4 regions of the Shewanella sp. OMA3-2 genome follow, and region 3 is predicted to be linked to each of the others. Evidence: predicted binding sites of a transcription regulator. Region 3 holds the regulator's gene; each other region holds the start of a gene.
The links. Region 3 encodes sigma-54, which starts transcription at its own class of promoters, with help from an activator protein. Its sites were predicted from a motif close to GTTGGCACGNNNNTNGNNT; they were not measured.
Positions count from the first base shown of each region.

Region 1: a site for sigma-54 is predicted at 2,007-2,025, ahead of L0B17_RS02365 (BON domain-containing protein). Genes of this name have one in related genera too.
Region 2: a site for sigma-54 is predicted at 1,031-1,049, ahead of L0B17_RS08885 (DUF3192 domain-containing protein). Genes of this name have one in related genera too.
Region 4: a site for sigma-54 is predicted at 2,115-2,133, ahead of L0B17_RS07145 (YggN family protein). Genes of this name have one in related genera too.

Region 1 is NZ_CP090974.1:515,607-518,790, forward strand. Features, by position in the region: gene L0B17_RS02355 (sigma-54 interaction domain-containing protein) at 1-1,098, opposite strand, end outside; gene L0B17_RS02360 (hypothetical protein) at 1,359-1,859, shown strand; gene L0B17_RS02365 (BON domain-containing protein) at 2,061-2,615, shown strand; gene L0B17_RS02370 (substrate-binding periplasmic protein) at 2,725-3,184, opposite strand, start outside.
Region 2 is NZ_CP090974.1:2,002,286-2,005,469, forward strand. Features, by position in the region: gene L0B17_RS08875 (Zn-ribbon-containing protein) at 1-564, opposite strand, end outside; gene L0B17_RS08880 (hypothetical protein) at 564-941, opposite strand; gene L0B17_RS08885 (DUF3192 domain-containing protein) at 1,121-1,495, shown strand; gene L0B17_RS08890 (DUF2789 domain-containing protein) at 1,522-1,764, opposite strand; gene L0B17_RS08895 (GNAT family N-acetyltransferase) at 1,963-2,610, shown strand; gene L0B17_RS08900 (DUF962 domain-containing protein) at 2,603-2,923, shown strand.
Region 3 is NZ_CP090974.1:4,040,522-4,043,705, reverse strand. Features, by position in the region: partial or broken gene rapZ (RNase adapter RapZ) at 1-27, opposite strand, end outside; gene ptsN (PTS IIA-like nitrogen regulatory protein PtsN) at 24-467, opposite strand; gene hpf (ribosome hibernation-promoting factor, HPF/YfiA family) at 470-757, opposite strand; gene L0B17_RS17830 (RNA polymerase factor sigma-54) at 784-2,277, opposite strand; gene lptB (LPS export ABC transporter ATP-binding protein) at 2,452-3,183, opposite strand; gene lptA (lipopolysaccharide transport periplasmic protein LptA) at 3,180-3,184, opposite strand, start outside.
Region 4 is NZ_CP090974.1:1,609,379-1,612,562, reverse strand. Features, by position in the region: gene L0B17_RS07150 (LysR family transcriptional regulator) at 1-711, opposite strand, end outside; gene L0B17_RS07145 (YggN family protein) at 1,177-2,028, opposite strand; gene glsB (glutaminase B) at 2,266-3,180, opposite strand; gene L0B17_RS07135 (50S ribosome-binding protein YggL) at 3,181-3,184, opposite strand, start outside.

The DNA.
Region 1 (3,184 bases), 570 kb from region 3:
TTCAATAGCATGTTTTAACTCTCGCACATTACCTGTCCAGCGCTGTTGTTGAATAAAGCTGATAGCTTCTGGGGTAAAGGTTTTGGTGAGTTTTTCTGCTACATTTCGATAAGCTAAAAAGTGTTTTGCCAACCCGCTAATATCATCACCTCTGTCACGTAGCGGTGGAACGCGAATAGGGAAATGAGCAAGTCTGAAGTATAAATCCTCACGAAAAAGACCTTGTTCAATAGCGCTTGCTGGATCACGATTGGTCGCGGCGACAATACGCACATTGGCTTTTTTTAGGCTGGTGCTACCAATAGGGCGATATTCACTATTTTCCAATACCCTTAATAATTTCACTTGATGATCAATAGGCATCTCAGTAATTTCATCTAGAAATAATGTCCCGCCTTCTGCTTGATCAAATACCCCGCGATGATCACGGTGTGCCCCCGTAAAAGCCCCTTTAACGTGACCAAATAGCTCACTGTCAACTAATTCTGGACTGAGTGCACCACAGTTAATTGCAATAAAAGGCTCGTTTGCTCTGTTACTTGCAAGATGAATCGTGTTGGCTACTAATTCTTTACCTGCACCACTTTCGCCAACAATTAACACATTACTTTCAGTCACCGCGACTTTACGAACCGTGCGATACAGCTTATGCATTGCACGGGATGATCCAACTAATAATCCGTATTGATCGAGTTCACTTGATAATACCTGTTGGCGCTTAGTTGACTCTAACAATAAGTCTTGAGCAAAATCATTCAGGGTGTCATCAATCAGTTCCATATTGTATGGCTGTCTAAAGTGATAGCCCGCGCCCTTTGACATTAATTTATCAAGGTGAGGGTTGGGTTTTCCCTCACTTAAGAAGATAAATTCTATATCAGACATTAAGGCGTTATCTGTAAGGCAGTCATAATCAGCTTGGCCTAATTGAGATACTTCAATAATTGCCACATCCGCATTACTCGCTTCAAGCTGTGTTAGCCAGGGGAGCTCCGTAATACTCGCTATTTTATTAAAACGTCCACAACTAGGTGCTTTTAGAAGCAGTGTTGCTGTTTGAGGGTGGAGCAAATGGTAAAACAAGGTAGGACTAGCCATGTCAGTGTTACTCCTTTTTCGTGGTCATTTCATTAATGGCCACTTTGTAAATTTGACAATAACAATCGGTAATTATTTCTTAACATACTGTTTACATTTGGGGGTGTTTGTTATTAATTCCTTATTTATTAATGTCTTATTGTATTTTTTGTTTTGTGTACGAATTATGCATGAGTTAATCATAGGGTAAACAATAATAGTTTATTCATTATGACTATAAATATTACAGGATAGCTATTAGTTATTTAATGATAGGAGAAATGACATTGCAATATTCACATATCAACCATTTATCAAGCAAGCAAATTGACCTAGGAGTAATTAGCGATGCCATTAATTTGTGTCAAGCAGGGCAGCTGTTTTACACGCAAACCGTTGCGGATGCAGATGACTATAATATTAAGCGTATTTTTATGGATATGGCAGAAACGAGAAGATCGATGCTGCAGCATCTAGTGCCGTTATTTCAACAGGCTAAGCAAGACGGGATAGCCTCAAATGATGTCCAACCAATTAGTTTATTTTCCTTTACTGATGGCTATGCTCAGGCAGGTAAAATGATACAGCAAGACAAACTATGGACAGCGATAGGGTTATTACTAGATATAGAGCAACAGGCTTTACATCAACTTAAGTGGGCCGCTCGCCAGGCGACAAATAAGAAGGTCGCTCAACAATTAGCTGAAGGCTGTGCGTGGCTGCAAATGGGGTGTGATAGCATGAACAGTCTGTATGTGAGTCGTAAAGGTGCCGCTAATTGAGTGATCGCATTGTTATTTGAATATGAGTTATCACTAAGATGAAAAAATTACCTGTTGTCGGTAAAAATGTCCAAAAAAATCAGACTTACATACATGTAAAAATAGCAAATTAAACATAAAAATAAATTATAACAGTAACTTATGTTTGTTGGCACGGTTTGCGCATTACTTATGTTGAGATAAACAATGGAGGATATCTTTATGAATAAGACAACATTATCTTTAGTAGTAAGTACGATGCTTGGTGCAATGGCTTTTTCTGCAAATGCAGCACAAGATTGGCAGGATGACGCTAAAGACGCATGGATTGATGGTAAAGTTGAAACCACATTATTGCTCAATACCAACCTTAACTCGTTTGACATCAATACCGATGTGCATGCCGGTAAGGTTACCTTAACGGGTAAAGTTGATAGCAGTATTGATAAGTCATTAGCGGGTGAGCTGGTTAAAAGCTTGGACGGCGTAAAAAGTATTGATAATCAATTGACTGTTTTGAAGCAACAAGATGATAGTAACGATAGCGATTTAGGTGATGATCTAACTGATGCTAAGGTTGCTATGATTGTTAAAACTCGTTTGCTGTTTTCTGACGATGTAGCGGGCTCTAAAATTGATGTTGATGTTAAATCTGGTGTTGTGACATTAAAAGGTACGGTCACAAGTGATGCTGAACGTGATTTAGTTGTCGCAATTGCGAAAAATGCTGACGATGTAGATAAAGTGGTTGACGAACTGCGTATCGCTGATTCATAAATCAGAGTCAATAAGTTATCAACATTAGTGTCACATTAAATCGAGAAAGCCAGCTTGCATGCTGGCTTTTTTATGCCCTCAGTTAATTGAAGCTATTTGGCTATATCGTTTAGTTAGCTTGCTCTGAAGTAAATCTACAGCTTTCAGTATGTTGATTAAATTTATCTAAAAAAGCGGGATATTGCTTCAAAAATATTTTGCCAAAATAAACTCCTAACGATCTATCTAGATTGGGCACCACAGAAAAGTCACTTAATGGAATGTTTACTCGTTTGGCAGCAGCTTCAAAAAATAAATCGCTTTCTAAGATTGCACCTATACGATTTTTTTCCAGTAAATGAATTAATTCATCGAGAGAGCTTGCTTGGTGGATAACGTTATAATTATTTTTTTGTAGCCAGAACGTGGTGTTAGAGTGCTTACGACCACCAAATTGTGCATTTGATTTTATGGCGTCTTTATTTAAAGGTATAGAAGTGTGCTTGAGTAAGTAAAAGTTCCATTGCTGCGCAATAAAAGTATTTGATAAAACAGCATAGCGGTCTCTTGCGCTATTTTGCGAGGCTGAA
Region 2 (3,184 bases), 2.0 Mb from region 3:
ATCACTACCTCGCCTGAACATGTCGCTGCTTACTGTGCTTATTTCTTCAAGTGCAGCAAATTCTGCTTTGGTTGCGGCTGCCATTTGTAATTCATCACATGCTTGCCATTCGCTTTGCCATTTTATGATGCGCTTATGATCGCCATTGAAGGTCGCGGGGATCTGATAAAGCGGGATTGGCAGTAAATTATCACCGCTTCTTAATGGTGAACACATATGCACATAACTAGTGTACAGCAGCTGCCAGCTTGCGGGGTCAGTGTTACTGACTTCTGAATTAATGTCCTGGCCAATAAACTTCTCCCTTGGGGCAAGTAGCTTAGCGTCAGTTAAGCCATTTATTGCAGATTTGACCCAGGGACTATTATGACGTTTTGCTAAGCTGGTTTTTTCTGGCAGCATCAAACGTACTTTAAAATCACCATCATTAAACGCGACTGCAAATTCTCTGCCCAATATTTGGCCATTGGCACGCAGTGCTTCTAAGTAGTGATTAATCGCTTTTTCGGCACTAGAGATCGTGGTATCAGCAAAAGGTTCAAAGCGTAATTCAATCACAAACATTATGGTGCCTTTTGTGCTGGATGTTGTTCAGCTTGTTGTGCCAATTGTTGATTAAGCTGCTGTTTATTAAGTGCTTGCTCAAGTTGCGTAATACGCGACATTAATTGATCAAGTTGTTGCTGCATTTTGTTCTGTTGTTCAGCCATTTCGGTCAAGCTGAGGCTATTTTGTGACTCATTTTCTGATACTTCATTTGGCACAAATTCCGCAATAGCTTGCCATTCAGATTTAGGTATTGCTTTAAATTGTTGAAGCCCTTGAATAATTAATGGCATCGGCACTTTACCCACACGGCCTTTAATTAAGGCAACATTGGGTGTATGTCCATTGATGGCGATGGCTTTAGCAGCCGCGATAACATGTTCAATTGGACTCATAAGTGGTGAAAACCCCTAATTTTTAATAGTGAGAAATACTATTTCAGTGTCGATTTTTCATTAATTTTAATTAAATCAATGTTATATGTGTTGGCATAAAAATAGCATTAAGAAATGTTAATTGAACTGTAAGGGTTAACTTACTCAATAGCCATTTATTCTAACAAAAAGGAAATAACATGAAATCAAAATTAATGGGCGCAGCAATCATTACCGCAATATCTTTAGGCTTAAGTGGCTGTGTATTCAACGTGGGTGATCATGAATCTGGAAAAAGCCACGATTACTGGGAAGTGCAGCAAGAAAAAAACCGCGATAGCTTAACAAAGCTGTCGTTAGGAATGACCTTAGATCAAGTGCAAGTGATTATGGGCACCTCAGACTTTAGTGAGGCATTTGTGAACCAGGCAGATAAAGAGCAGGTTAAAGTATTATTTTATCGTACCCAGTGGGCGAAAGGTGATGGTAAAACAACCAAGGACGAATGCACACCCATTGTATTTAAAAATAGTGAGTTAGTAGGCTGGGGCGATACAGCCTACAAACAAATTTAATCGTTATTCAGTCTAGTCGCTCATGGCTAACTAGCATTGGTCGATCTTAGCATAACGTCCAATTGGTCTATCACTTCTGACCATTGGGCGTCTTCATTTAATGCTTCTTGCAAAAATGTTTTTTGAGCAGTCGTCCAAAATGGCGCGTCAACCAATAGCGTGTGTTTGTCTATTTGATGACTAGCAATAAATGCAGTCACTTCATGTTCTTCATAAGCTAAACCTAGTTGCATAAATAAATGGTTCAAATCTGTTGTGGTGGTATCCATTTGGGCCCCTTTGCTGTTATTCACTTTAGCTTTTTTGATTGCAATCAGTATTGCTGTTGTTGCTGTTAAATGCAAACCGAGGTGTGCAACCTACTCACTGTTATCAATAGATGTTAATTGATATTGATAGGTGATTGTTTCGGTCCTATTAACTTGCTAAGTTAATGTTGAGCATAAAATGATCAAGGAACAATAATAATGGATAACCAAACCTTGGAACAATGTAAAGCTGTGTATTTAACCGCTGAAGATTTACGTATAGCCGCCTCTATTATTTATAACGCTTATCACGATGACCCATTTTTTTTAGAGGTATTTGGCAATCAAGATCGCAGTATGTATGAACAAAAGTTACGTGCAGCCATTCGTGAAGAGTTAAGTGAGCTTTGGCAGCAAGAGCAGCCTTTAATTGGCTGGTTTGATGGTGAGCGATTAATTGGGGTAGCTTGTGTAGTTACCCAACAAATTCCAATAGGTCAATCACGTTATTGGCATTGGCGTTTAAAAATGGTGTTAGGCACCGGTTGGAAGTCTACCCAGGGGTTAATGGAAAAAGAAACCTGCTTATTAACACACTTACCCTCGGATAAATGCGGCATATTGCAGTTTATAGCGTTAACGCCGAATGAACAGCGCAAAGGTAATGGCAGTAAGTTAATTCAAGCAGTGTTGAGTTGGTGTGATGAACAACCTCAGTTAGATGGTATTGGCGTATTTGTTAATAACCCAGTTCATAATAAGGTGCTTAGTCTTCAAGGTTTTAAAAGTATAGCCAGTGTTAAGATTGGCCTAGTTGAAGGCGAAATTTTATTTTATGAAAAATGCATGGTAAGCGATGATGAGTAAACAATATAAAACATTTAAAGAGTTTTACCCATTTTATCTCACTCAGCATCAAGACTTAGTATGCAGGCGACTACATTATCTTGGCAGTACCATTATTGTCGTTTTGCTAATCAATACTTTTATTAATCAACAGTGGTGGCAGTTAGTTTGGTTGCCGGTGATTGGATATGGTTTTGCTTGGCTGGGACACTTTTTATTTGAGCAGAATCGTCCCGCAACTTTTACTTACCCTTTATATAGCTTACTTGGAGATTGGGTAATGTACGGACAAATGTTAAAAAGAGTGTTATCAAAATTAATCGCTAAGTTTTAATTGCTCGATGTCTTGTAAGCCTTATCCTACAGTTATGTAGGTATTATTGGGTTTTACTGTAGTACAAAATCAATTATTAATTTTAATTTATTTATATATCATGTTCTTATTGTTTTTATTTGTTTTTTGTTGAGGATGTTTTTTTATTTGTATCAGTGTCGTGTGTTTAAATGCAGGCGGTTAGAGATACAATAGTGACATCAAGTGAATGAGGTCAGTAGGTTTGCTCAGGACGAGTAATAATATTATCTCACTGCTTTG
Region 3 (3,184 bases):
ACGACCGGATACAATAACTAATTTCATGTTGTGATGACCTGGTAAAGTTCGGTTGCGTTACTCGCTTTACGTAACTGTTTAAGGATATGTTTATCTGACAATTTTTCTGCCATTAAGGATAAAGTACTCAGATGCTGTTGGCATTGATCAGCGGGTACTAAAAGTGCAAATAAGAGATCCACAGGTTGTTTGTCTATAGCATCAAATGAAATAGCCTCTTCGCACTTTACAAAAACGGCGATAGGGCGCTCGATGGTCGTGAGTCGTCCATGCGGAATTGCAATGCCAGAGCCGATTCCTGTGCTACCCATTTTTTCTCTAGCCACTAGGCTTTCAAAAATCTCTTGTGAGGAGAGGGATGGGTACTGGGCAGCGACTAAATCGCTGATAAGTTCCAGTACCTTTTTCTTACTGCCCGGTGTGGCACAGGAGGTGCATTCCGGCTGCAGGATGGTACTAAGTTCCATCATTAATGTTTAGTTAATTTCTCTTTATGTTTAATGACCTGACGATCGAGCTTGTCAATCAGGGCGTCTATGGCGTGATACATGTCAGCATGTTCAGCAGTGGCAAATACTTCAGTGCCATTTAGGCTGACTTTTGCTTCAGCTTTCTGTAACTGCTTTTCGACATTCAATACTACTTGGACATTATTGATCTGATCGAAATGTCGTTCAAGTTTTGTAAACTTATTTGTAACATATTCTCTCAGTGATTCAGTAATTTCAATATGGTGACCCGCTAAGGTGATGTGCATATTTATCCTCCAATTGCCTAGGTAGATTATAAGCTCTTACGTTGGTTTGAGGGAGGGATCATCATCGCTTCGCGATATTTTGCGATAGTGCGACGTGCAACATTAATCCCTTGTTCAGCCAGAAGATCAGCCATTTTACTGTCACTTAATGGCTTTTTCTGGTTTTCAGCTGCAACCAGCTTTTTAATAAAGGCTCTAATTGCTGTCGATGAGCACTCTCCGCCATCGTCGGTGCTTACATGGCTAGAAAAAAAATACTTAAGTTCGAATAGTCCGCGTGGTGTATGCATATACTTTTGTGTGGTGACACGCGAGATAGTTGATTCATGCATTTCGACAGCTTCAGCTATGTCATTCAACACCATAGGTTTCATGGCTTCTGCGCCGTATTCAAAAAAACCTTGCTGAAATTGCACAATACAATTTGATACTTTAAGCAAGGTATCGCTACGGCTTTCTAAGCTTTTGATGAACCATTTGGCTTCTTGTAAGTGGCCTCGAATAAATTGAGTGTCTGTTGAGCTTTTGCTGCTTTTTGCCATGGCAGCATATTGTTGATTGATGCCTATTTTTGGCATGTTGTCAGGGTTCAACTCAACTACCCAACGGCCATTCTTTTTGGTTACTGACACATCTGGGATAACATATTCATCATCTGGTGGAGTGATCATGGTGCCAGGACGTGGATTTAAAGATTGTATTAATTCAATTGCTTCGCGCAGCTCATCTTCTTTTAGCTTTGTTTTACGCATTAAGGTGCGAAAATCACGCCCAGCAATCAAATCTAAATAATCTTTGATTAACATTCTGGCATTATCAATATGTGGTGTGTTTGGTGCAAACTGAACAAGTTGAATCAACAAGCATTCACTTAAGCTGCGTGAGGCAACACCAAGTGGATCAAAATGTTGTATGCGCTTTAGCACAGCTTCTACTTCGTCTAGTTCGACAGAGTCATCGCCCATGGCCTCTAAAATGTCTTCGGTACTTTGGGTGAGATAGCCAGTGTCATCAATAGCATCAATAATCGCAGTTGCGATAGCTAAGTCTGTTTCAGAAAAGGGAGTCAGATTTTTTTGCCATTCTAGATGTTCATACAAGCCTTCAGATGTTTCACCCTGGAAAGGCATGTCATCATTTGGCATGCTGCCTGACCCCGAACCTGGGCTTGCCATTGGGGAGGCGCTGTACACTTCATCCCAAGTGGTATCCATTGGCAGATCGTCAGACATTTGCTCTTTAGTCATTGACTCTGCGGTATCGATATTTGAAGTGTCTTTTTCGACAACAGGGACACTGACTTCGTTGAAGTCAGTGTCTGACAGGTCTTTTGAGTTTTCATTTTTATCGCTAAGTACTGAAAATTCATCTTCCATTTCAAGCAAAGGGTTGGAATCTAATGCTTGTTGAATTTCTTGCTGTAACTCCAAAGACGATAACTGCAACAAACGAATCGCTTGTTGCAGTTGTGGGGTCATAGTGAGGTGCTGACCCATTTTAAGTTGGAGTGAAGCTTTCATTACTGCTGATCCCTAGAATAATTCGGCGTCTCACTGGTTAAAGTGAGTGAGAGTCGCAAATTTTTTAACAAATGCTCTGACTTTAGTTACATATGAGCGATTAACTCTATCATCAGATAGCTCAGCCACCAGAATACAATGTTAAGCAAGTGTTTCAGAGCCTCTTTAGATTCACTATAGCTTGAATTGTTCCCCTAAGTATACAGCCCGAACTTGTTGATTGTTTAGTACTTCAGTAGGAGTTCCTTCGGCAATTAAATTACCCTGACTAACGATATATGCACGCTCGCACACATCAAGTGTTTCACGGACGTTATGGTCGGTAATTAATACCCCTAGACCACGGTGTTTGAGTTGCAGAATAATTTTTTTAATATCAATCACTGAAATAGGGTCAACACCAGCAAAGGGCTCATCTAATAGTATAAATTTAGGGTTGGCTGCTAAAGCGCGGGCAATTTCTACCCGTCGTCTTTCGCCGCCAGATAGTGACATACCTAAACTATCGCGAATATGGGTGATATGAAATTCTTCTAAAAGATGTTCAAGTTCCTGGATCCGCTCGTCTGGAGTCATCGATTTACGGGTTTGCAAGACAGCCATAATATTATCGTGCACGGTGAGTTTTCTAAAAATACTGGCTTCTTGGGGTAAGTAGCCAATACCTTTTCGCGCCCGTAAATGCATTGGATCAGCGGTTAAGTCATCGTCATCGATTAAAATGCGGCCATGGTCACTTTTGACTAAGCCAACAACCATATAAAACGTCGTGGTTTTACCTGCGCCATTGGGACCTAGTAGCCCAACAATCTGGCCAGTTTTTACGGTTAAACTGACACTTTTAACCACTTGACGATTTTTATAGCTTTTAGCTAAATTCTCAGCTGTTAAGGTAATTTGGGTCATT
Region 4 (3,184 bases), 1.7 Mb from region 3:
GCCTAAGCCACTGACGGCTGCTGATTTTAATGCAGGAGCGTTATCCACTCGAAAATTACCAGATACACCAATTTCGCAGTAATCGTCACCCTTCTTGAACTGCCACATGCTGTGCTCATGCCACTCACCTTGATACACAAGGCAATTATGTTCAACAAGCTGTTCTGGGCGCGATATATTACCGTGTTTAGCAACATACTCTGGTGATGCCGCTAATAAAAACTGACACTTCATTAATGGGCGCGCTACCATGCCTAAAGGTAGTTGCTCTGACATGGTCAGTAACAAATCTAAACCTTCGCTAACGACATCAACTTTATGGTCCAACAAACTTACCTGTAACTCTAACTCAGGGTGTTTAGCCATAAATGCTGGTAAGGCAGGAATAAGATGCATTGTTCCGAAAGACTGTGAAATACCCACTTTAAGTACACCACGTGTGGCATCATTCAAATTATGCACACTAGAAACCGCTTGTTCAGCGTCGCGAAGCAACTCTTCACCTTGTAAATAAAGTAAATTACCCGCTTCAGTTAAACTTAAACTACGCGTGGTTCGCTGAATAAGCTGAACACCTAGTTTATGTTCTAAATCAGCAACTTGAGTGCTAACTTTAGATTTAGATATTCCAAGGCGTCTTGCGGCAGCACTAAAACTGCCTGCGCGAGCAACATGGGTAAAAATGGCAATTGGTTCTAACAGTTCTAACATGAAAGTCGCCTTAAGCTGTTACGACATTGAAAACGATTTTCGGCAATTTCTTTACTCACTTTATCTTCCACGAATGTCATATCAATGAAAAACAGTGGATTAAATCGCATTATTAAACGCTAATTAACCACGAATAAGTTGTAAGGTTACGCCAATTATCCGAAAAACTAACAAAAATTTAAATAGAGTGTATTTTTCTTATAATTTTTATGAGTATAACAAAAAACTATATCATTGCTCTATATTTATAATTGAGAATTTTTTTATCAGAACAAACTGAGGGTTCAACTAAGGCTGTTAACATTGAGGAGGAGCACTAATATAAAAAGCCCCTGCAAGGTAAGCACAAGCAGGGGAAAGTCAGGAGATGAACATTAGACCGGTAAACCAATGACTTACATGGTCAAACCTCAAGTTAACACGCTTGAGTTGCTTACAGTATTATGGGTCAGGGAATAAATAAGCTTATTTAGATGAAGATTGCACTTCTAAACTCGCTAACTTGTAAGGTGCTAATTGTGGAATATCTTTTCTAAGTTGATTCTCAAGTACCATTAACTTTTCAAAATCGCCACACACTTTGTCAGCTCGCCCCTCTAAAGCCTTAGATTGTGACTCCATTTGTAGCTCAATATCTTTACCCACATTGTCCATTTTAGCGGCAAAGGCATTCATTTTCTGTTCAAATGTTCCACCCTCAGAAGACATTATCTGACTTCCCATGCTCATCATTAAGCTACCAATTGAGTTTGAAACAATATTTTCCATTTCTTGCTCAAATTCATCATTAAAGGTTTGCTCTAACGATGACTCTGTTGAGCCAATAAAATACTTATCACCCTGTTGAAAAGCCATAGCATCAACACGCTGCTCAATGCCATTCATCAATTTATTAATTTGGCTACCTGCTGCATCTCCGAGTAATGGAGTCAGCGCCATTGTCACCGCCTGGGTCGCCAAGGTAACAACCTCACCGACAAGCTCTACTACCTCAGGCACCTGACGAGAAACTTCATCAGAGTATTGAGTTAATGTTTTTTGCTGTGCTGGCGTTAATGCTACCGCTTTACCTTCAACGTATAACTGCCCTACCTCAACACGATATTTTTCTAGCCCCTTTTCGCTAACCTTAACGGATTTAGGCTCAACGGTGACATCATAGTGTAAGGTGACGTTGCAGTTTTGATCGTTTAAAGACATTTTAGCCATTGCTGGAGTATAGGCTCCGGCAGTAAAAATCAGTCCCGAGAATATCATCCCTGTCAGTAGCTTTTGGCCTGTAAAAATGGTCTTAGTTGTTTGATTATCTTGAGTCATTTAATAAATCCTTTTTAAGTATGGGATTACAATTGACTAACAATAAACAGTCAATTACTAACAATTATTTGTATATTACCAATGATAAGCAGGTAATATGCCAACAAAAATAAACAATTTAATTTCAATGCATTACATGAAAACACAAATATGATTAGCCGACACAACCAAACTAACTTAGTAAAATAAACTAAAAGTTAGTTAAATTCATTATCATTTATTAAAACGGCAATTAACTTAGAAGATCGAACGACCTAATTTTTGACAAAGATGCTCTAACATCGCGGTACCGGCTAAAGAGTTGCCATTTACATCCAACTCTGGCGACCAGACACATACAGACATATCTCCAGGGATCACGGCAATAATGCCTCCGCCAACGCCACTTTTTCCCGGCATACCGACTCTATAAGCAAACTCTCCCGCACCGTCGTATAAACCCGAGGTGGCTAACAGGGCATTGAGCTGTCTTGTCTGAATAGGTGTTATCCATTGCTCACCTGACAAGGTTTTACCACGATTAGCTAAGTAAAGCATCGACTTAGATAAGTCAGCACAATTCATTCTTAAGGCGCAGTAATGGAAGTAGTTTTTAAGTACGTTTTCAACGACCCCGTCAAAATTACCAAACGATTTCATTAAGTAAGCAATTGCCGCATTACGGGCACTAAAGGCAAATTCTGAATCAGCGACGACTTTGTCGTAACTAATTGAGGGATTCATGCTCAGTTTACGCACCACTTCTAGCATTTGATGTTTTGGTGCGCCGCTTCGAGTTTGTAACAAGTCAGCAATGACTAACGCGCCAGCATTTATGAATGGGTTACGCGGTTTACCCCGCTCTAACTCCACTTGGACTAACGAGTTAAATGAATGTCCTGAGGGCTCTTTACCTACTCGACTCCATATTTCATCTTCACGATAAAGATTAAGCGCGAGGGTAAGGCTAAACACTTTGGAAATAGATTGGATGGAAAAGGGCTCTAGATAATCCCCTGCTCCAATTGTTTGACCATCGACTGTGGTTACCGCAATAGCAAGCTTAGTGTTATCAACATTGGCTAATGCAGGTATGTAATCGGCTACTTTACCTTTACCTAAAAGCGGCCGAACACTGTCGACCGCCTCTTGCAATAATGCTTGGCTTAGCAATTAA